Regions from separate parts of the Bilifractor sp. HCP3S3_D3 genome, predicted to be linked through region 2. Evidence: riboswitches for the same ligand, from Rfam matches in the RefSeq annotation. Region 2 holds a riboswitch; each other region holds the start of a gene.
What was found. Region 2 has a riboswitch for cobalamin ahead of ACTNDI_RS03670 (ABC transporter substrate-binding protein). Riboswitches for the same ligand answer to the same signal wherever they lie in the genome.
Positions count from the first base shown of each region.

Region 1: linked by a shared signal. The riboswitch ahead of ACTNDI_RS01070 (FecCD family ABC transporter permease) and the one ahead of ACTNDI_RS03670 (ABC transporter substrate-binding protein) in region 2 are both predicted to bind cobalamin.
Region 3: linked by a shared signal. The riboswitch ahead of nikB (nickel ABC transporter permease) and the one ahead of ACTNDI_RS03670 (ABC transporter substrate-binding protein) in region 2 are both predicted to bind cobalamin.

Region 1 is NZ_JBQHWP010000001.1:249,557-257,431, forward strand. Features, by position in the region: gene ACTNDI_RS01060 (hypothetical protein) at 1-253, opposite strand, end outside; gene ACTNDI_RS01065 (ABC transporter ATP-binding protein) at 377-1,510, opposite strand; gene ACTNDI_RS01070 (FecCD family ABC transporter permease) at 1,511-2,566, opposite strand; cobalamin riboswitch at 2,721-2,906, opposite strand; gene ACTNDI_RS01075 (EAL domain-containing protein) at 3,019-7,734, opposite strand.
Region 2 is NZ_JBQHWP010000004.1:100,997-108,871, forward strand. Features, by position in the region: gene ACTNDI_RS03640 (family 43 glycosylhydrolase) at 1-1,273, shown strand, start outside; gene ACTNDI_RS03645 (glycoside hydrolase family 1 protein) at 1,286-2,581, shown strand; partial or broken gene ACTNDI_RS03650 (mannonate dehydratase) at 2,749-2,844, shown strand; partial or broken gene ACTNDI_RS03655 (glucuronate isomerase) at 2,846-3,331, shown strand; gene ACTNDI_RS03660 (peptide deformylase) at 3,693-4,103, shown strand; gene ACTNDI_RS03665 (hypothetical protein) at 4,100-4,405, shown strand; cobalamin riboswitch at 4,575-4,751, shown strand; gene ACTNDI_RS03670 (ABC transporter substrate-binding protein) at 4,931-6,097, shown strand; gene ACTNDI_RS03675 (FecCD family ABC transporter permease) at 6,113-7,198, shown strand; gene ACTNDI_RS03680 (ABC transporter ATP-binding protein) at 7,198-7,875, shown strand, end outside.
Region 3 is NZ_JBQHWP010000033.1:2,211-10,085, forward strand. Features, by position in the region: gene ACTNDI_RS13380 (diguanylate cyclase) at 1-972, opposite strand, end outside; cobalamin riboswitch at 1,040-1,240, shown strand; gene nikB (nickel ABC transporter permease) at 1,370-2,311, shown strand; gene ACTNDI_RS13390 (ABC transporter permease) at 2,308-3,183, shown strand; gene ACTNDI_RS13395 (ABC transporter substrate-binding protein) at 3,165-4,799, shown strand; gene ACTNDI_RS13400 (ABC transporter ATP-binding protein) at 5,017-5,817, shown strand; gene ACTNDI_RS13405 (ABC transporter ATP-binding protein) at 5,810-6,769, shown strand; gene ACTNDI_RS13410 (GGDEF domain-containing protein) at 6,914-7,875, shown strand, end outside.

The DNA.
Region 1 (7,875 bases), on a different contig from region 2:
AAGACGTTGAAACACTACCGGCAACGGTCTCCGATGACTGTCCGGCAGCATCGGATGAAGATGTGCTTACGGCCGCGGACGATGCAGTGGAAACGCCGGACGAGGCTGCAGTCTCTTCCGCCCCTGACTGTGACTGAATCTGCGCTGCAGAAGATGTCCCAGAAGCCGAATTTCCCGTTCCCGTCCCGCATCCGGCCAGAAGCGACGCTCCCATAACTGCTGCACATAAGATTGCTGCTGTTCTCTGTTTCATTTTATTTCCCTCCTGTCATAAAAAGAGCCATACACTCCTGTGTCTGAAACCCTATCGTCATGTATTTAAAGACATACATTCATGTATCTGAAGACATACCCTTATGTATCTGAAACCATGTTCCTATGTATCTGAAGCCCTGTACTTCACACATTTTCCACTTTCATATGCCGCATCGAGAATCTCCTGCATTCTCCGGTTTCCCGGACCGATTGTCACACCGGCATCGATGATCCTTGCGCAGTTTCTTACCGCCTCCAGCGCCTCGGCGACAGCGCGGTCCGAAATCTCATGAAAGGGCTTTTCGGTGATTACCTGCGAAGCAAGAAGACGCGCCAACCGGTAGTCGACATCATTCGTGTACAGGATTGCCGCCGCAAAAGGCGTTTTCTCTTTCTGCAGCCTGCGGTACACCGGTATCCCCGTTCCACAGGATGACAGTACCAGTACTTCCGGATTTCCCTCGACCTTCGGAAGCTCGATACTTCCGAACATCGGATCAAAAAAGCCGTTGTCAATTTCATACAGCTCACGGATCGTGTCCTCGTGAAAAATGCTCTCCGGCGTTCCGCTCCGGAAGATCTTATCGCCGTGAACGCAGATTATCCGGTCAGAAATCTTCATCGCCAGATCGATCTCATGCAGCGACATCACAACTGTTATATTCTTCTGCTTCGCCATATCCCGGAGAATCGACAGAAGCTTCAGCTTATGCTTGATATCCAGGAAGCTCGTCGGCTCATCCAGGATGATGATATCCGGTTCCTGGCAGATCGCCCTCGCGAGCAGCACCCGCTGCTTCTGCCCGTCACTGATCGCGTTAAAGTCGCGGTTGCCAATCTCCTGCGCCTGAACCGCCTTCATCGCATCATCTACCTTCCGTTCATCCTCTTCCGTCAGCCGTCCCAACCGCCCCGTATATGGATATCTTCCGGTCGCGACCACATCGTGGCAGGTCATAAGCTCCGGATGCAGACGGTCCGTCAGAACAACAGCCATACGCGAAGACAATTCTCGGAACGAATAATCCGACAAATTCTTCAGATCAAAAACAACCTCTCCCTCCACAAGAGAAAGCTGTCTCGTGATGCTTTTCAATATTGTAGATTTTCCCGCGCCGTTCGGTCCGATCAGTGTAACAATCTCACCGCGCCGGATTCCGATCTCAATATCGCGGATCACCGGCTTCCCGTTATACCCGACCGACAGACCCTCCAGGTGGAGATAATATTTTTCCTCGCTCTGTACCTTCTCCATTTATCTTCTTCCCTTCTGCCGCCGTATCAGCATAAAGATCACGACCGGTGCTCCGAAAATCGAGGTCACCGTGCTGATTTCCAGTTCAGTCGGCGCAAATGCGACCCTTGCGATCAGATCACAGATCATGCAGAAGACGGCGCCTCCAAGGAAAGTGGCCGGGATGACCACGACCGGATTTGCCGTATTCAGCGCACGCTTGATCAGGAAGGGCACCGCGATTCCCACGAAAGAAATCGGACCGGCAAATGCCGTCACCGTTGCAGAGAGGATGCTGGACAGCAGGATGAGGGCCACACGGAACTGCTTTACATTAACTCCCATGCTCTGCGCGTAGGCCTCACCAAGCTGAAAGGCACCGATCGGCTTCGCGAGCAGGAATACCAGGACAGACGCAGCTCCGATGATGATTCCGCCCACCAGGACATTGTCCCAGGTCATACCAGAGAAGCTTCCCTGAGACCAGTTGTGAAGGTTGGCGATATCCGAATCACTGGCAAATGTAACGAGAAGATTCGTCAGCGCAGTACAGATATACCCGATCATGATTCCGGCAACCAGCAACGCCGACATATTCCGCACGCTCCGGGAGACCAGCAGGATAAAGCCGGTTGACACAAGAGACCCCGCGAACGCGGCAAGGATCATGGCCCAGGAGGACACCGCTCCGTGCCTGGCCACCACAAGAATCATGAGAAACGCGACAATCAGTTTTGCGCCGGAAGATATTCCGAGCACAAAAGGACCCGCGATTGGATTCTCAAAAAATGTCTGCAGCAGAAATCCGGACAGAGAGAGCGCTCCTCCGAGAATAGCCGCCATCAGAATCCGCGGCAGACGGATCTTCCAGATGATATTCATATCATCCCTTGAGCCGATTCGGAGAAAAACAGCTCTCAAAATTTTATTAATCGGAATATCGACATTGCCGGTATTGATATTGACCACGGTCACGATCAGAAACGCAGCTGCCAGAACGGCAAAGACCGCTGTGTATCGCATTCTCCTTTTCAGATTCTCAGCGTGATAGCTGCTGATTTCATTGTCACTCATCATTCGCAAGTATGCCTTTCAACTTCAATGATCTTATACATGAAAAGGGACGAATGCCGAAGCATTCGTCCTGAAAAAATAACCTGTATTAATCGGTTCCGCCGGAAATCCGGCAAAACACCCAAGCCATCAGAATCTGCTTTCTTCGGAAGCATATCTACAAAACCTCTCAGCAGTTCTCCTGGCTGACAGCTCAAGCACCGGTTCCTGTCTTCTCATGCTCTAGGACACAATGACATAACGGAATGGTTCGCTGCTCACAGTGACCGGATCGCTCAGGAATTTCACCTGATTCTCTATTCTCATACAGATCTTCTGCACTCCTGCTGCCAGGCAGGCAAAGAAGACCAGATGCACTGAAAGGCCCCCTCTTCAATTATCTGCAACGATTATACGATACCGGCTGAAAAGTGTCAAATATACCGCACTGCGGATATAAGACTTCCTTCAGTCCTTCAATCATCCCTTCTTCTGCGGAAACTGTGTCCCTTATCCTTATACATATTGAAATCCGCCCTGGTGAGCAGCGCGTCAAAGTCCGTAACCTTCCCCCGGCATGCCGCAAACCCAATTGCCATACTGATTCCATTATTTTCTGCATTCTCACGCATATGCCGTATCAGCAGGCTGATATCTCTCTCCTCCAGATCTTCTGTCAGAACGATAAATTCATCCCCGCCCGTGCGAAACACATACTTTTCACCTGCGCATTCCTGAAGAACCCGGGCTGTTTCGCAAATCAGCACATCGCCGGCATGATGTCCCGCCGTATCGTTTGTGTTCTTCAGTCCGTTCAGGTCAACGGAAATCACTCCAAGCAGACCGTCACCCTTCCACTCGCGGATCTGCCGCTCAAGAGCCCTCCGGTTTCCGGCACCTGTCATCTGGTCAATCATGCTTTGTTTCTCCAGCTGATGCACGCTGTTCCTGTTTCGAATCATAATTGCTATGAAATCCGTCAGCGTGGAAAGCAGCACGCTGGTGTTACGGAAGGTGTCCGCCGCCGGATTGATAACCATCGTAAAGCCCTCTGTCTGATTCAAGATCTTCAGCTGCCCGGAGATAAAGCTCCGAACATCATGGATTCGCATGGAAAAATCGGGATTTTCCTTCTGAAAGGCATCCATATCACTGACCATCACCACATGTTCTGTCGCAAACCGCATATATAGCGCCCGCAATTCCGAGAGAGGAATGCTCTGGAGTTCCTCCTTCAGAGAGAAGACACCGGGTGCCGTCCATTCATAGGTGGCACTAACTGTATTGTCATCACGTTCCTCAAAGATCAGGAAGCGCTCCGGTCTCATATTTTCAGAGATACATGCAATCGTCTTCTCAATTCCTGTTCCGGGATCCTCTTCCGCCATACCAAGAGAAATTGCCTCATTTGCCCGCATCTCCTGATAGATCAGCTCGTGATCCCTTGCTATTGCATGCAGATACTTGTTGATATCAAATTCGACCGTCAGCCTCAGCGTCCGGTTCTCCCATGTTGTCAGAGCAGAACGAATCAGTACTTTTGCTCCCCTTCTCCGGTTCAGGTGTGATGCCTCATACGCACAATCCTTCCGCAGCAACAGATTCGGACAGTCGCCGCAGGGAACATCCTGACCTTCCAGCACCTCATAACAGCGGCACCCGTTCAGGCTGCCATCCGGTTTTATTCCAAAATCCCTTCGGGCAGAACGATTCATATATACAAGCTCGTATGTTCTGGGATCACTGACAATGACATGTTCCGTCAGGCTGTCGAACACCTCACGTCTCAGGTCAATGTAATCCCCGACATATGGGCTCTCCCCATGAGCCGCCTTCTCCGTGCTGCTGATCCTCCGGATCAGCAGCATGAACATCTCGTCCAGGCTCGTTACCTCCGACCCGTAGACAATCGCATGCGCCAGAACGGGATCAGCCTGAATTCCGAGCTTTCTCCAAAGCGTCGGAAGCATTCCGGATACCCTGTCAATCTTCTCTTCAACATCTCCGGCATGATCCCTGCGGCAGAAGCACAGAAAACAGCACAGCCCGATCCGCGCGATCGCCCATTCCGGATTCATCAGTTTTTTCAGTGTCGCAGATATTTCGGTCAGAATCACCTTTGCCTTCTCGGTGCTTTCCCGCATCGCCTCGGCATATGCGGCAACATCAATTAAAAGTCCTGTATAATCGATTTTTTTCAGCCGATACTGATCCGCATATATCAATCCGGCTTCTATCGCGCCGCGAAAACTCAATAGCTCTGTGTCGCGGTCGACAAATCCCAGGCGCACCTCCTTCTTTCTGTCCTCTGCCCGATCACCGCTGATCATTCCCATCATTCCCACGATTTCCTTTTCATGGTACCAGGGAACACGGGTAATCTCGATTCCGTCGAGTCTGCCTCCGGTCAGTACCAGCTCATTGGCCGATGTCGACCTGACGCCCATCTCCAGAACTTTTTTCTCCTCCAGCTCCGCTGCGGCAGAATCGATATGCCATCCCAGTTCTGATTCTGTCTTGCCAAGATAGTCCTTCTCGTCGGAAAGCCCGATTCTCCTGACAAATTCTCTGCTTGCGCCCAAAAGCTTTCTCTGTCTGTCCATCCAGAAGAATTCATAAGGAGATGCATCGCAGAGTGTCCGGAACAGATCCCCATCCTTCACCTCCTCCGTCGGATCTGTGCCGTATCCCGGCACTCCGAACGACTGACAAAATTCAGGAAGAAGAGCATCCCTATCTCTTTTCCTCTCCCATATATCCTCCCGCTCACAGAGAAGAAGATTTTTTGCATTACTCTTATAGAGCACCAGCGCTTCAAACACCGCCCACCTGTATGTCCCGTCAGCGGTCCGCACACGCAGTATCTCTGCCCTGATCCCCTTATCTGTACTTCCACCTTCCGTCTCAGCATTCTCAGCCTGAACAAAAGCAAGAAAACGATCTCTGTCGTCCGGATAGATCAATTCATCCCTGAAGTACCGGACAAACGCTGTTATCGAAGAAAAGCCATCCCGAGATTTTATCTCCGGATGGCTGGACCGGAGAATTTTCACCTCTTCTGATCCACGATCAATCAGATAAAATCCCTCGTACAGCTGGAAGATGTTCCGCAGCGTATGGTCAAGGGTTTTCGCAAATTGCAGTGAGGCATTATTGCTGATATTGTAGATATGTGCCACCCCGACCCAGCGCCGCGCATCTCCCGCAATCCACCGGACATTTACCTTCATATACTGGCCGTTGTCCGCGTACACCATGCTCTCTTCCGCATGTGACTTCAATGCTCTCTGCAAAAGCTGGACAAACCTGTCTCTCACTGGAGATCCCTCATCGCTGAGGTAGGCATTCGCCTCCTCCATACTCTGCGTACCTGCACTTCTCAGCTCCCTCCGGTACGCATCATTTTCGATCAGAAGAACAATATTTTTCCCATCAAAGCTAAAAAGCGAAGTAGGGGAATCCGAAATTATATTGATGTCTTCTGCGGCGTCGAGAAGATGTGCTTCCTCCGGACTCTCTATCTGCATGCCTCTGCCATGGATATACGTCACGCTATCCTCGTAGCGCATCGGACGTCCGTAATAATATCCCTGAATCCGACCGCAGTTGATTTTTTTGAGAAAGGAAACCTGCTCCTGCGTCTCCACGCCTTCTGCCAGTGTCTCCACCCCGAGCATTTTCGCCATTGTTACAACAGAGGTAATAATCTGCCGGCTTCGATCATCAAAATGACTGAAAAATCCCATGTCAATCTTGATCACATCAAACTGGAAATTATGAAGAGAATTCAGGGACGAGTATTCGCTTCCGAAATCATCCATCCAGATCTGATATCCTGCCTGCTGAAACCTTTGAATCGTCCTGACCATGCTGTGACGGTTGCGGAGCATGATCCGTTCCGTGATCTCAAAGCAGAGGACACTCCTCGGTACATGGTAACGGCTGACCAGCTTCTCAATCGTATCGAGCGGGTTCACCACCTCGAAATCATAGGCGGAAAGGTTCATGGATATCGGAAGCAGTGGAAGTCCGTTCTCCATCCGGTCACGGCTGAGGTAGAGAACATGCTCCAGAATATACCGGTCGAGCCGGTTGATCAGCTGGGCCTCTTCCAGAACAGGGATAAACACGTTCGGGTATATCATCCCAAGCTCCGGGTCTTCCCATCGCGCCAATGCCTCGAATCCGCTCACCCGTCCTGTCATTGTGCGGATCACAGGCTGCAGATATACCTTGATATAATGCCTTTCCAGTGCCTCATTGAAATGGCGGAGAACATAGGTCTTATTCGCAGCACTTTCCCCCATAGAGGGTTCGTAAAACGCCACAATCCGGTTGCCGTCCTCCTTAATGCTGTCACAGGCCATTTTTGCCAGATCAAACGCATTCCGCAGATCCTCCAGAGAGTCGTTCTCTGACGCCCGGTAGACGCCGGCCTTTATCTGAATCCCGTCATCATTGATATAGTGATTCACTTCATCGCAGATCTGTTCAAGCTTTACCTCAAGATTCTTCTCCGACGGCAGCGCAACAAATCGGTCCGCCGCGAGATGGCCGACGAGAGCACCCGGGAAAACTTCCGTGATCGTGTCTCCGATCTTCTTCAGGCACAGATCTCCCTGATGAATACCGTATTGCCGGTTATATTCCTTAAAATTTGTAACATCAAAGCAGACCGGACAGAAGTCTCTTAATCTGTGGATGGCTTTTCTCTCCTTCGCACGTCGTAACGCCTCATTTAAGAAATCATGCATCCCCGGCAATTCGGTTATCCCATCCACTTTTCGGTCATTTGAAATCTGCTCCGATGAGAAGATCTGCAGAACATAGGTTTTTCCGAAAGCAGTATTCCTTAAAGCACCCGTTCCCTCTGCCTCACGGAAGTGTCCTTTCTTCGTCTGATAATGAAAATTCACCGAAAAGTGCTCCGGATGCAAATTGCCATACTCTTGAAGAGGCTTGTAATCTCTCCCATCCATCAGATATTGATAGCAAGGATAATTCTTCAGAAACTCCTCCTCGTCCTCGCACTCGAAGAGAAGCGCCATCTGCCTGCTGGCAAAGACGATGCGCTCCGACCCGTCGGCTGCAATCATGCAGACGCCTCCCTGCAGAAGATTAAAATATTGAGCATACTGTCTTCTCTCATCAAGCATCATCTCAGCCATTTTGTCCTCGCCTTTCATGCTCATACCTGTTACCTTCGAAATCGCATCCTGTCTCTCACGCACGCTTCGCGGCAGGCGGTCTGTCTGCGTTTTCGAAGAGCTTCTTCAGCAGCCCCATGCCCCGCAGGCGGGGCGTCACATGCTGTATAAGCTACGGAATTAGTC
Region 2 (7,875 bases):
CGGCTACGAGCGCGTCGGTGAGGACAACAGCACACTGCCAGCCTCCGCGGAAGAGGTCGAGGCAAGATATCAGGCATATCTCAAGTCCAGGAACATGACGGAGAGCATGGTCCCTGAAAACCTTCGGCCACTTATCCGCGGCATGTTTTCCAACAAACCCTATATTGAAGGAGCGTGGATGGACAAACATTGCGGGAAGTACTATCTGCAATACGCCGCCCCCGGAACGCAGTACAATACCTATTCCGACGGCGTCTATGTGGGAGAAAGCCCGCTTGGCCCCTTCCGGCTGTCTGAAAACAACCCCTATTCCTACAAGCCGGGCGGCTTCCTTCCTGGTGCGGGTCATGGCTCGACGATGAGGGATAAAAATGGAGGTTTCTGGCATACGGCGACGATGCGAATCTCGGTGAACCATGACTTTGAGCGCCGCGTGGGTCTATGGCCCGCGGGGTTTGATAATGATGGCGAACTCTTCTGCAACCAGCGTTACGGCGACTGGCCGATGGCGCTTGAAGGCGATCCCTGGCGCGATCCGGCCTGGATGCTGCTGAGTGTGGGAAAGGCAGCGACCGCTTCTTCCTTTGTCCCTGGCCACGAACCTTCGATGGCAACGGAAGAGAACGTGCAGACCTGGTGGCGGGCAGCAGGCAACAGCCGCAACGAGTGGCTGTGCGTCGATCTCGGGAAGCAATTCAAGGTGCACGCCGTGCAGGTAAACTTTGCTGATGACAGGATCGACACTCCCTGTCCGGGAGAGATCCGTCCCGGCTCGCAGGCGCGCTACATCGATGAAGCGGAGCGCATTACGCAGTGGAAGCTGGAGGGGAGCGTTGATGGGGAAAAATGGTTTGTCATCGAGGACAAGTCCGACACCGAAACCGATCTTCCCCATGATCTGATCATACGCGAGGAAGGTATTGATGTCCGGTATCTACGCCTGAGCGATATGGCTGTGCCCTTTGAGCAGGCGCCGTGCGTCTCCGGTCTTCGTGTCTTTGGCCTGGGGGATGGCGAAAAGCCAGCCGAGCCGGTCTTTTCTGCTGCGCGAACGGGCGATCTGGACATGGTGGTACAGATCAGGGAACAGATGGACACTTTGGGATACAACATCCTCTTCGGTTCCTCGCCGGAGAAGTTATATCACAGCTATATGATTTTCAAGGCCGGCTCGCAGCGTGTCGGTGCGCTGATCAAGGGCCGTGAATACTATGTTCGTGTGGATGCTTTTAACGAAAACGGTATCACTAAGGGCAAGTGTGTGAAACTGTAAGGGGGGAAGAAAATGGCATTTACGAAGGGATTTCTGATCGGCGCAGCGACCGCTGCCCATCAGGTTGAGGGCAACAACAGAAACAGCGACTATTGGATTCAGGAGCATCTGCCGCACAGCAGTTTCATCGAGCCCAGCGGCGAAGCCTGCGACCATTACCACCGTTATGAAGAAGATATAAAGCTGATGGCAGCGGCCGGGCTGAATGCCTACCGCTTCTCTGTTGAGTGGGCACGCATTGAGCCCGAGGAAGGGCAGTTCGATGAGCGGGAGATTGAGCACTACCGTGACGTGATCCGCTGCTGTCGGGCGAACGGCATAGAACCCATTGTGACGCTGATGCATTTCACCTCCCCTGCATGGCTGATTCGCAAGGGCGGCTGGGAAGCGGAGAGCACTATCGGGTACTTCCGCCGATACGCCGCTTACGTTACCGAAAAGCTCGGCGCGGAGCTGAACTACATCTGTACGATCAACGAGGCTAACATGGGCCTGCAGTTAGCGGCGATCTCCAGGCGCTTCCGCCTGATGGCCGAACAGGCGGCGAAGAGCGCGGACTCTGGCGCGAAGAAAGCTGAAGGTACCGTACAAGTAGGCATGAACTTTAAGAAAATGATGGAGAACATGAAATTCGCCGCCATCGAGAACAACCAGGCCTTTGGAACGCCACAGCCTCAGATCTTTGTAAGCTCCCGCACGCCCGAGGGCGACGCACTGGTCTTTCGCGCGCATCAGGCGGCGAAGGAAGCTATTAAGGCTCTGTACCCCGACATCAGGGTGGGCATTACGCTCTCCCTGCATGATCTGCAGGCGATGCCGGGAGGGGAGAGCTATGCCGAGGCTGCCTGGGACGAGGAGTTCAGGCACTACCTGCCGTTTATCGCAGACGACGACTTTCTCGGCGTGCAGAATTATACCCGCACGCAGTACGGTCCCGCCGGACAGCTGCCCTGCCCCGAGGGAGCGGAACTGACCCAGATGGACTACGAGTTCTATCCCGAGGCTCTGGAGCATGTGATCCGTCGTGTTGCCGAGGACTTTAAAGGGGATCTGATCGTCACGGAGAACGGGATTGCTGTCTCGGACGATTCGCGCCGGGTGGAATTTGTCCGTCGTGCGCTTGCGGGTGTTGAGAGCTGCGTCAAAGACGGCATCCCCCTCAAGGGCTATATGTACTGGAGCCTGCTGGATAATTTCGAGTGGCAGAAGGGATTTTCCATGACCTTCGGACTGATCGCCGTCGACCGCACCACACAGACGCGCACGCCAAAGGAGAGCCTCGCCTTCCTGGGGTCTTATAGAAAGTAAACGTCCATTCGATAAATCATTCCACAAACTGTATAAGCAACGGATTGCCCGGTTTGGCTGCGGCCTGTATGGCGTTAAGAGCATACAAGGAAACGAGACTGTCCGGTGAAATATAAAGTGGTATCGAATACGTGTGTCTTCAAAAATAAGGAGGAGATTCCATGCCGATGCAAATGGCCGTTCATATGGATGATCCGCCCTGGGACATCTTCGGTCTGCCGCGACTTCTGGTAGATGAGGCGAGCATAGACCGTTTTCTTAAATCGGGTGTTTCGTGTCTTCGGTCCTGATGCCGGCGTCGACTCGATCGGCGATGCGCCGTCTATCAAGGAACTCGCGGCCTTTCTCGGTGCACTGGACGATACAGGGGAACTGCCCAGAACGATCCTGTATTCTCTCAATCCCAACGACAATGCCGCTCTTGTGACCGTGATGGGCGCCTTTCAGACAAGCGGGGGTGTCAGCAAGGTCCAGAACGGAAGCGCCTGGTGGTTCAACGACCATAAGCAGGGCATGATCAATCAGCTCACGACTCTCGCCGCAGACGGCTATCTTGCGGGATTCATCGGTATGCTGACTGACTCGCGCAGCTTCCTCAGCTACGCCCGGCACGAGTACTTTCGACGCATCCTCTGCGATCTGATCGGCGGCTGGGTGGAAAACGGCGAGTTTCCAAATGATGAAAAGGCCCTTTTGTCCATTGTAGAAGGTATTTGCTTCCGGAATGCGGAGAGGTACTTCGATTTGTGATAGAGACCCGGCCCTTTCAGTATCAATGCTTTTGCTGTTGAACTGTTCCGTTTCCGGCAAAAAGAATAAAAAATACAGAGATAACAGAAAGAAGCCAGAGGCTCGGACAGCAAGTACTTGCGCTGTCCGAGCTTCTTTATTTACGCGAGCGTCGCGATAGCGAGATAAAACTCGCGCAGCGTGTTTTATCTCGTTTGATATCATATTTTGCGTTGAGAACGGATGTGTCTGCCGTTACTGCCTGACAATTGATGCAAGAAGAATTATATATGCAGGAGAATATTTGGCTTTTAACCCATAATACGTTACAATTAAAAAACAATTTTTAATAACAATGATATTACAGCATGGGAGATGTTGAATGATTAAACCGATAGTAAAAGATGTATTTTTTCTCGGACAGAAATCTGAGGCAGCTACAAAGCAGGATCTGTCCGTCGGACAGGATCTCATGGATACCCTGCAGGCTAACCAGGATCACTGCGTCGGCATGGCGGCCAACATGATTGGAGTGAAGAAAAGAATCATCATTGTCAACATGGGATTCATGAATGTCGTGATGTATAACCCTGTCATTGTGAGAAAAGACACGCCGTATGAGACGGAAGAAGGCTGTCTGTCGCTGCCCGGCGTCCGGAAGACCACACGGTATCAGAATATCGAAGTCGAATACTATGACAGCAGCTGGAAGAAGCGCCGCCAGAGCTGTTCCGGGTGGACGGCACAGATCATCCAGCATGAGTGTGACCATCTCGCGGGGGTTATTATATGAGTGCGCCGGAATCATGGAAAGCGGCTTATCGCGAGCTGCTTGAGACAATCATCCATATGGGCTACCCGGAAGAATTCGGCAAGGCAATCGCGAAGAATCTCGGATCGGAAAAGACCATGCGCCGCATGACGGCATATCTGTATGCCGCAAAGCCGCGGACAGCGGAGGAAATCGCTGATGAGATGCTGGCAATCATGAGCGACCGTGAGCGGTGGATCGCGAAGAAAGAGGCGGAGACAGCCAACGCCAGATATAATGAGTTTCTTAACTATGGATTCGGTGAAGGTGACGAAGATGATTGATTGCATGTGATGCCGCTGCATTCTCGTGATTTTTGATAATATGAAGTGACCTTACATTTGTAGCCGTGTGGTGAGCCGCGAAGAAATCCGGGAAAATGATTACAATCTGAAGTGAGATGTTGGTTTTCTTGAAAATACTTGTTGCGTTCACTGGAATATGTTAGAATGTTTTCCATTAGCGACTGCAAGTGCGGAGAATTCCGAAAAGGAAAACAGGTGAGAATCCTGTACTGTCCCGCAACTGTAATTGGTTTTTTGTGCCAGAATGCCACTGGGCCGGGTGCCTGGGAAGGCGGTACAGAATATGGCCATAAGTCAGGAAGCCTGCTTGCAGTTTGTAAATAACGGTTACGGCAGATAATGTTATTACAAAAAGAACTTGTGAGACAAAACACCGGGGCAGAGAATCCGGTTTGTTTTTGATTGCTGTTTTGTGCCGTTTTCGTTGGAAAACGGTTTTTTTTATGCCGTAATTATACTCTTCAATCAAATCATCATATTTCCAGTTAGAAAGGAATCAAGGAAATGAAAAACAAAGTATGGAAACAGATTGTGGCTGTCATGCTGTCATCCGGTCTGGCATTAGGGATTGCCGGATGCGGAGGAGGCTCCTCTTCGGGAGATTCCGGACAAAGTGCCGCATCCTCTTCTGTGGCAGCGAATGTCACTTCAGCTTCCAAGGAACAGGAGGTAGGATCTTCAGAAAACGCTGTTTCCGGATCCCAGGTATCGGAACAGGAGACCGTTGTTACGTCATCTTCTGTGGAAGCAACATCCAAACACACGCAGTATCCTGTAACAATTAAGACATATGGTTCGGACGGAAAGGCGATCGAAACCACCTACGAGAAAGCACCGGAGAAGGTTCTGGCCGTCTATCAGGGCAGTATAGAAACACTGCTTGCTCTGGGACTTCAGGATCACATCGTGGCGGCTGCGGGACTGGACAACGCTGTTCCGGACAGCATGAAGAATGCCTTTGACAGTCTGAATTACCTGGATGAGTTCACTCCTTCCAAAGAAACGGTTACGATGCTGGAACCGGATATGATTTTGTCCTGGGGGTCTCTGTTCCAGGAAAAAACACTGGGCGATACGATGGACTGGATCAACAAGGGAACCAATGTTTACATCAATTCCAATACTGCCCGTAATGACAGCCCCCGGACACTGGAAAATGAGTATCAGGACATCCTCAACCTTGGAATTATTTTTGATGTTCAGGACAGGGCAGAAGCTATCGTTAATAAAATGAAAAGTACAATAGCAGATGTGCTTGCTCAGGCAGGGAGCCAGCAGGAAAAGCCTTCGGTTATGATTCTGGAATCCAATGACGATACATTCACCAATTACGGGGCGGATTCGCTTGGAGGCGACATGGTGACGCAGCTGGGGGCAGAGCTGGCAAATCCGGATGCATCTGAAGTGGGAAAGGAAGATATCATCGCAGCCGATCCGGATGTTATTTTTGTTGTGTATATGCCATATTCCGGAGATGATCCGCAGACAATCCAGGATGAGAAGCTGGCGGTCTTCAATGATGATAAGACTTTTCAGAGCCTGTCCGCGGTGAAGAATGGACGGGTTGTTCCGATAATGCTGAGCGAGATGTACGCTGCGGCAACCAGGACACAGGATGGAATTGAAACCTTTGCCAAGGGCCTTTATCCCGATGCCGGATTCAGTTTTTAAGCAGGTGACAGGAACGTGCGTAAGAGAAAAAAAAGAGATACAGAACAGCATCCGGTTTCAGCTGCGGCATATGGAATGACGGTTCTTATTCTTGCCGTGCTGCTGGCCGCTTCTGTCCTGATATCCATTACTTTCGGTAATGCCGATATTTCAGTTGCCGATGTATATAAGGTGGTATTACGGGAGCTTTTTCACATCCGGAAATTTGATGCCTACCATACAGGAGCCGTTCACGATGTTGTATGGCTGATCCGCTTTCCCCGCGTCATGCTTGCCATTGCCGTGGGGATGGCGCTTTCTGTCTGTGGCGCGGTCATGCAGGCGATTGTAAAAAATCCCCTGGCGGATCCCTATGTGCTTGGTATATCCTCAGGCGCTGAGATGGGAGCCACGCTGGCAATCCTTTTTGGAGCCGGATCTTTTTTCGGAGCCGGAGCGGTAGGAGCTATGGCTTTTTTAGGAGCCATGCTGACTTCTTTTGCCGTTTTATTTATCGCGAATACAGGCGGTCCGTCCAATGCAGGGAAAATGATTCTGGCCGGTATGGCAGTCAGTGCAGTCTGCTCCGCCTTCTCCAGCTTTTTTATCTATCTTGCTAATAACAAGGATGCTACGGCACAAATTACGTTCTGGATGATGGGAAGTCTGGGAGGCGCCAGCTGGTCTGATGTACCCGGGATTCTTCCGATTGTGCTTGCCGGAGTCATTGTATTCTGGACACAATCCAGAAATCTGAATCTGATGCTTCTGGGAGACGAGACGTCGATTACTCTTGGAACAAATCTTCAGAAAATCCGGAGCTGGTATATGGTTCTGGCTTCTCTGATGATAGGTATTGCGGTGTATTCCGCGGGAACCATCGGGTTTGTGGGATTGATTGTACCACATGTGGTACGGATGTTTTTCGGCACAGACCACAGGAGACTGATTCCGGTGACGGCACTGGTCGGCGCTGTTTTTCTGATCTGGGCAGATGTGGCATGCCGGGTGATCCTTCCAAATTCTGAAATGCCGATTGGAATATTGATTTCCATGATCGGAGCGCCGTGCTTTATTTATCTGATGGCGAGCAAATCCTATGGTTTTGGAGGCAGTCAGTAATGGATGTAAGCGTAAAAGATATCGGGCTTTCCTACGGAGTCAGAGAAATCCTTAGTTCTGTCAGTTTTAAAGCGGAAAACCAGGAGTTCATCGGACTGATCGGACCCAACGGAAGCGGAAAATCTACTCTGCTGAAATGTATTTACCGGGTTTTGAAACCAGATCAGGGGGCTGTTTATATCAATCAGAAGGATATCGCGCACCTGTCCTATAAACAGTCTGCCCGTGAAATGGCTGTGGTGGCACAGCATAATTATTATAACTTTGATTTTTCTGTCACGCAGGTAGTCCTGATGGGAAGAGCACCGCATAAATCTGCCTTTGAGAGAGATAACGCGGAGGATTATCGGATTGTGAGGGAAGCGTTAGAAAAGGTAAATATGCTTTCTATGGCGGACAGAAGTTTTTCCACTCTTTCTGGAGGAGAACAGCAGAGAGTGATTCTTGCCAGGGCACTGGCGCAGAAAACGCCGTGCCTCATCCTGGACGAGCCGACCAACCATCTGGACATTACCTATCAACTGGAGCTTTTGGATATTGTTAAAAGCCTGAATATTACTGTCATCTCCGCGATTCATGACCTGAATATGGCAGCCATGTTCTGCGACAGACTTTATGTTCTGCGTAACGGACAGATCCTGGCCAGCGGAACGCCGGAAGAAGTACTCACGACACAA
Region 3 (7,875 bases), on a different contig from region 2:
CACAAATTCGTCGCCGCCGTATCGGTACGTGAAATTGTCCGGCGGGACGGCGCGCAGAATAGCGGATGCGGTCACCTGAAGAATGTGATCACCGTAGGCGTGTCCCCTGGTGTCGTTGATTTCTTTGAAGCCGTCAATATCCAGGAAGAATATTGCAATGAACCTGCCTTTGTCAAGCTCGCCTGAGAGCCATGGAAGAAAGCGCGGTTCAAAGGCGTTCTTGGAGTACAGACCGGTCAGCAGATCACGGTAATAAATCTCGCGGAGGGTGGAGAGGGAGTTCACCAGCTTTCGGTTTGTATCCCATTCGGTGAGTGCATGGAGCACGATATCCTGAAATTCATAAAAACGCCATTCTTTTATGATAAAACGAGGATTGCGGAGAATGACGAGCCCTGCGCAGAGACTTCGGATATGAAGCGGCAGGACAAGGGTATAGGATCCCTCCCGGATCGCGTCAAGGTGTTTGTTCAGAGCATCAATATTTTTGAACCGGATGGGCCGCATGCCCGGTTCGTTCTGCACTTCCAGGACACGTTCTCTGTCCGCACAGTCCGACCGCAACTGCACTGGTTCGTTTTGGTCTTCCGGGGCACTTTCTCTGGCTTCGATGAGATTCAGGTGTTCCATAGTATAACAGCCTTCCTCCAATTCCCCGCTTCCGATCCGGTCGTCGAGAACGATGTAGACACCGTCGAGGTCCATTGAGGCATAAAAGTCCGCGATGCGCTGCATCAGTTCCGGGAGAGACAGGGAAGGATCCAGCGAGGAGACCATCGCGGAAAAACGTTCGTTTCGGTCATCGACATATATGCTGTCCTCGACCTGCCAGGCCAGGTACGCCCGGTAGTTGATTCGGAAAGTGAGAATCCGCCGCGCTCCTTCATGTACTGCATGATTCCGGTGCTCCAGGCGGATATGATGAAACGGCGCCAGCCATCTGAAAGAAGCAGAAATCCGGAAGAAGCACATTTAAATCCGGATTTAATAATTTCTCTTGCAAAAATATAAAATGGTGTTACTATAGTAAAACAAGTTTAATTAAATATCTTTTACAAGTGCAGAAATGCCATATCGTTAGATCGGGATTTCTGATAATAGGGAAACAGGTGAAAGACCTGTACTGTCTCGCAACTGTAATTGGATGCGTCCGCTGGTTATCCACTGTCTTTACGGATGGGAAGGAAGCGTGCCGCAGGAAGCCATAAGTCAGGAAACCTGCTTGTAAAAATGTCAGTGTGGTCACGATGTATGACTTAATGACGGCAAATTATTTCTGCTCCTGGAGGCAGAATCTTTTGCGTGTTTAAATGTCAGAGATCGTTTCACGGAAACGGTCTTTTTCTTTTGCCTGAAAAAGAGGGGTGTCATGAAAAAATACCTGATTGGAAGAATTCTTTTTGTCATTCCGATAATGTTCTTTCTCTCTCTGTTTACCTTTGGTCTTACGTATCTTTCACCTTCTGATCCGGTGACTCTTTATTATGACAGACTTGGAGCAAAGCCGGACAAACAAATGGTTGAGGAAACCAAAGAAGAGATGGGACTGAATGATCCGTTTCCGATTCAGTATGGGCGATGGCTGAATCGTGCTGTGCATGGTGATCTCGGAACATCATATTACTACAAAACATCTGTCTGGAGTGAACTGACCAGCCGTCTTCCGAATACGGTTATTCTGACGGTCTCTACAGTTGTACTGACGATACTGATCGCAGTGCCTCTGGGGATCCTGTGCGCCGTCTTTCAGAATAAATGGATTGACTATATTCTGCGTTTCATCTCCTTTCTGGGGGTGAGTATGCCCAGCTTTTGGGTCGGTACACTGCTGATGTATTTTTTCGGAGTAAAGCTGAAAGCTCTTCCGATATTGGGATCGGGAGATCTGAAACATCTGATTCTTCCGACAGCGACACTCTCTTTCTGGATGGTTTCTCTCTATGTGAGAAGACTGCGTGGCAGTGCATTGGAAGAATTGAACAAGGATTATCTGAATGGAGGGCTGGCAAGGGGACTTTCCAAATGGCATGTTATCTGGCACCAGATCCTGCCGAACTCGCTGCTTTCTGTGATTACGATGTTTGGCATGTCAATCGGATCTCTTCTTGGGGGAGCAACGATCGTGGAAACGATCTTTGAATGGAAGGGAATTGGAAAGATGGCTGTGGACGCAATATCCGTGAAAGACTATCCGATTATCCAGGGTTATGTTCTCTGGATGGCCATCATCTATGTAACGGTCAACCTGGTCGTGGATCTGTCGTATCAGTTTTTGGATCCAAGGATCCGGCTGGGAGGAAGGAAAGGATGAAATATTATATAAAAAGAGCACTCAGCAGTCCGCAGTTCGTCATCCTCTTCCTTCTTGCTGTTTTGTTGATTTTGATACCGATTTTTGCTCCATGGATTGCGCCGCATGATCCGATTGCCAATGATTATGCTGCTTCCATGATTTCTCACAGCAGGGAGTTTCCGCTGGGAACAGATCAGCTTGGACGCTGCATTCTGTCCAGACTTATCTGGGGAGGAAGGACTTCTCTGTTAATTGTCTTTCTGGTTGTGGCAATTGTTTCAGTTCTTGGCATCCTGCTGGGGGTCACAGCAGGCTTTGCGGGAGGATGGCTGGATAACATCCTGTCCAGAGCAACGGATATTGTGATGGCGGTTCCTTCCATGGTTTTTGTCATTGCACTGGTTACGGTTCTCGGTCCGGGTCTTTGGCACACTGTGCTAGCCATGGCGCTGGTTGGTTGGACTGAAAATTTCCGGGTTTCCAGAGCCTTGGTGCTTTCTGAAAAGGAAAACCATTATGTAGAGGAAGGCAGGCTGGGTGGATTGAAGAAAAAAGATATGATTTTTCATCTCATTCTGCCAAACGTAGTTCCGTACCTTCTGGTCAATATTACACAGGATATCGGCTCTAATCTGCTTACCCTAAGTGGGCTGTCCTTATTGGGACTGTCTTCCCAGCCACCTGTTCCGGAATGGGGCTTTATGCTCAGTGAAGGAAGGAAGTTTATACAGTCTGCCCCATGGCTGATTTTCTGGCCCGGCATGGTGATTGTCATCCATGTCATTGTGTTCAATCTTTTAGGCGACAGCCTTAGAGATATATTAGATCCTCGTTTTGAAAAACAAAAAAAGAAAGGCAGGAGATTTAAAAAATGGCTCGAAACAAATTGATTGCATTTACCTGTGCGGCTGTTATGGCATGTACACTTTTTGCCGGATGCGGCTCCTCTGCAGCCGGAACTTCTCAGGATTCATCCGCTTCACAGAACGCTGCATCTGTAGCGGCTTCGTCCACATCGAAGGAAACCGGAACCACAGTTACTTCCGGAGCCGGTGACAATGCATCCACAGCAGGAGAGAAACACCTGAACGCAGCTCTTTACTGGTTTGGAACCAGTCTGGATCCCGCGACAGAATATGACGGGTGGACAACCTGCCGTGCCGGAATTACAGAAACGCTGGTTACTGTCGATAAAAATTATGAGCTTCAGCCCCTTCTTGCGGACAGCTGGAAACAGACAGATGATACGACGTGGGTTTTCCATATCCGTGACGGTGTGACCTTCCAGGATGGAACGCCGGTGGATGCAGCTGCCTGCAAAGCTTCTCTGGAGAGGGCGATGCAGGTACAGGAGAGAGCGGTAACCGCAGCAAAAATAGATACCATTGAGGCAGACGGACAGAATCTGACCATCAAGACCACGGAACCGTTTGGCGCTTTCCTGGCAAATTTATCGGAACCCCTCTACTCCATTATTAAGGTTGGAGATGATCAGGATTACGCAAATAAGCCGATCGGAACCGGTCCGTTCATGGTGAAGGATTTTACAGTGAATGAAAAAATCGACGAAGTGAAATACGACGGGTACTGGAACGGAGCATCCGATATCGATTCTATTACGATAACCTGCATTGAAGATGACAGCACAAGGGGACTGGCTCTGCAGTCGGGCGAGCAGGATATTGTGCAGAGAGTGGCTTCTACCGATATTGATACCTTCGCGAATGACAGTACATACCAGGCTCTTAATACGACTGGCGCACGAATCCGTCTGCTGCTTCTGAACCAGGCAAATGAAGCACTGAAGGATACTAATGTGAGGAAAGCCCTTGCGGACTGCATAGATTATGATTCACTTGTCAGCATTCTGGGGTCGGGAGTTACTACGGCAGGCGCTCCGTACCCGGCATCCGCGCCCTATGGATATGACGATCTGGACAGACAGACCTATAAGCCGGATGAGGCGAAGAGTCTGCTGGAGAAGGCCGGATACAAGGACAGTGACGGAGACGGCATTGTTGATAAAGACGGCAAAAATTTGTCTCTGAAGATCACTTATTCTATGGGAGATTATACAACGATGCTGGAGGCGGTTCAGTCAATGGCAAAGGAAGCGGGTATAGATATACAGCTGAATCTTGAGGATGATATTACAGAATCTGAGAAAAATAAGGATTATGATATCCTGTGTACAAACTGGCAGTGTCTTTCCACCGGAGACCCGCAGTGGTTCCTGGATCAGCTTTACAAAACCGACGGGCCGGATAATTCCATGAATTACAGCAACAAAGATCTTGACAACATTATTTCCGAACTTTCCAGTACATTTGATACCGATGGCAGGAAGAAACTGACGATTGACGCGGAAAAAATTCTTCTTCAGGATACCGCGAGCATCTGGCTGGTCGGAGAAAAAAATTACGTTGTAGCAAACAGCAAGGTACATAATATAACACCTTATCCGATCGATTATTACTTTATCGATAATAAAATGTCAATAGACTGACGATTTATTGACGGAAGAATCATTCCGAAGGGAAGCGTGTTCTCCCTGCATGCATCACATCGTGCAGGGAGATTCTTTTTACGCGAACAGTGAGCCGCAGCCGAATGCGAAGTATTCGTGTGCGGCGAGCGTCGCGATAGCGAGATAAAACTCGCGCAGCGTGTTTTATCTCGTTTTCGGAGAGCGTCTGATACAGCGTTACGCTTGGGAGGAACTTATGGAAATTCTGGAGCTGAATCATATTTCCCTTACTTATGACGGCATCGTGAATATTCTTGACGACATTACATTTTCTGTACGTTCCGGAGAAATAATCGGGATTGTCGGAGAGAGTGGAAGCGGAAAATCAACTCTCCTTCATGTGGTTCTGGGCCTGATTCCGGATGGAGCCGTGACGAAAGGGGAATGTTTTCTGTTTGGACGCAGCAACCTGGAACGGAAACGCAGCGAATTAAAAAAACTGCGTGGAGAAGAGGTCGCCATGATTTTTCAGGATACCGGACGTTATATGAATCCCATATCGCGGATTGGAGCCCAGTATAAGGAATATCTGACAGCCCACGGGTACAGAGGCAGAAAAAACTGCTTAGAGAAGGAAAAAGAGATGCTGAGCCGTGTTCATCTGAAAGATACAGAAAGAATTCTGCATGCGTATCCCTTTGAATTATCCGGAGGTATGCGTCAGAGAGTCGGCATTGCCATGGCCATGAGCCTGAAACCAAAGCTTCTGCTGGCCGATGAGCCCACCAGCGCGCTGGATGTTACGATGCAGGCTCAGGTAGTATATGAAATGATGGAGCTGCGCAGAAAATATGGAACTTCCATCATTCTTGTGACACATAATATCGGAGTCGCAGCGTGTATGTCAGACAAGCTGGGTATTATGCAGAACGGGAAGCTTGTGGAGTGGGGGAATACAAGGGATATTATTTCCTGTCCCCAGACAGATTATACTCGCACACTTCTTGATTCTGTGATTGAAATTGATGATGAAAGGATGGCAGGAAAAAATGAGTGATGTGCTGCTGGAAGTAAGTCATCTGTCCAAAAGCTTTGAATCCGGAAGTCGTGAGAAAGGAATGATTCCCGCCGTTCGTGACGTAAGTTTTCATATAAACCGCGGGGAATGTCTTGGAATTGTCGGAGAAAGCGGGTGCGGAAAGAGTACCCTGGCAAGGCTGATCACTCTTCTGACACCGGCAGACAGCGGAGAAATCCGTCTGAACGGGTCGGAATATACGGACAGAAAGGATAGGAAAAGAGAGATATACCGGCAAATTCAAATGGTTTTTCAGGATCCGTATACGGTATTCAGCCCTCGAATGCAGATCGGAACTTTTCTGGAGGACGGGCTTGTTTATTTTAATCTGATGCCACGCAGAAAAGCTGAGGAAGAAGTTGAGAAACTGTTGCGGATGGTTGAACTGCCGGAGGAACTGCTGACCCGGTTCCCGCATCAGCTCAGCGGAGGTCAGCTGCAGAGGGTGGTGATCGCAAGGGCTATTTCCATTCATCCTTCCCTGATTATCCTGGATGAAGCGACGAGCGCCCTGGACGTTTCTGTTCAGAAACAGATTCTGGAGCTGCTGGTACGTTTAAAAAAAGAACAGAAGCTTACCTATCTGTTTATCGGACATGACCTGGCAGTGGTCCGTAGTATTTCGGACAGAATTCAGATTATGTATGCGGGCTCGGTTGTGGAAGAACTTCGTTCAGAAAGTCTGAAAGATGCTGTCCATCCTTATTCCAGAGAGCTTCTGGATTCTATTTTCTCTGTCCGTGACCAGAATACAGGGGCAATCCATGTGGAAACATTAGGTCTGGCGGATACCGGTTTTGAGGTCCGCGGCTGCCAGTTCTGCAGGAGGTGTTCCTGTGCTATGCCGGTTTGTGCGGAAAGATCCCCTGTGTTGAAAGAAACCGGACTGGAGACCGGTCATACCGTTGCCTGCTTTCTAAATGGTCGCTAAAATACTCACATTTGAATATCCGTTATAAATTGCTTACATTTTCAGATTTTCCTTTCGGTGATTATCGTTGACGCTTCTCATGAATCTGTCTTATAATGTCTCAGAATGTGAAAACACGGAGAACAGGGAGTAGTTAGAGCAAATATGAATCTTTTTACAAAGGCAAACTCTTTTTTCGGAGTCGATTTTTCAGAAGAGGAACATGCGGCGCTTGTAAAACGTATTCAGAAGGAAAACTACGAGAATCTGGTGTTTCTGTCCGGTGTGCTGAGTGTACTTTCGGTGCCGGCGATTGTTGCAGTATACTTCGTCTACCGAAGCCGTATGTTCTATTTCTGGATTTATTTTTCGCTGATGATCTGTATCTTTCTGGTTTTCTTTGGAGTCCGCTTTGCCGGGAAGAAGGCCGGAAGGAATACGACGCTGAAGATGTACGGCTTCATCAGCATCCTGATGGGCTACAGCATAGTGCTCAGCACATTGATGAATCCGGATATGATGGCGGTGAAATATATCGCGTTCATTCTGGTGCTGCCGCTTTTTTTCACGGATTATCCTGTTCGTATCGGTTCTTATATTGTGGGATGTACGGCGGTATTCATCTTTTTTGCGGTATTTCACGATTCAAGAAGTATTCTGGCACAGGATATCATTCATTCCTGTTTCTTTGCCGCGCTGAGCATCGCGATCAGCACCTATGTGTCCAAAATCAAGATTCAGAGGCTGTATTATGAGAAGAAGTGGAAGTACCTCAGTGAAACGGATCTGATGACGGGCCTGAACAGCCGGAATCTGTATGAGAGGAGGCTGAAATCCTATGCGGACCGCTGTGAGAATAATCTGTCCTGTGTGTTCGTGGATGTGAACGGTCTGCATGAGGTGGATGTGGAGCTGGGATACGAGGCCGGCGACCGGATGCTGAAGAGTGTCGCTGAGGCATTGCGGGAGCAGTTTGGTACGGAAGATACGTACCGGATCGGCGGCGATGAATTTGTTGCCTTTGTTATAGATGAAGAAGATCCGGCGGAGGTCCGGAAAAAGGTCGCGGAGATGAATGCCCGGGTGGAAAGAGAAGGATTCTCGGTATCTGTCGGAGTCTCGAGCAT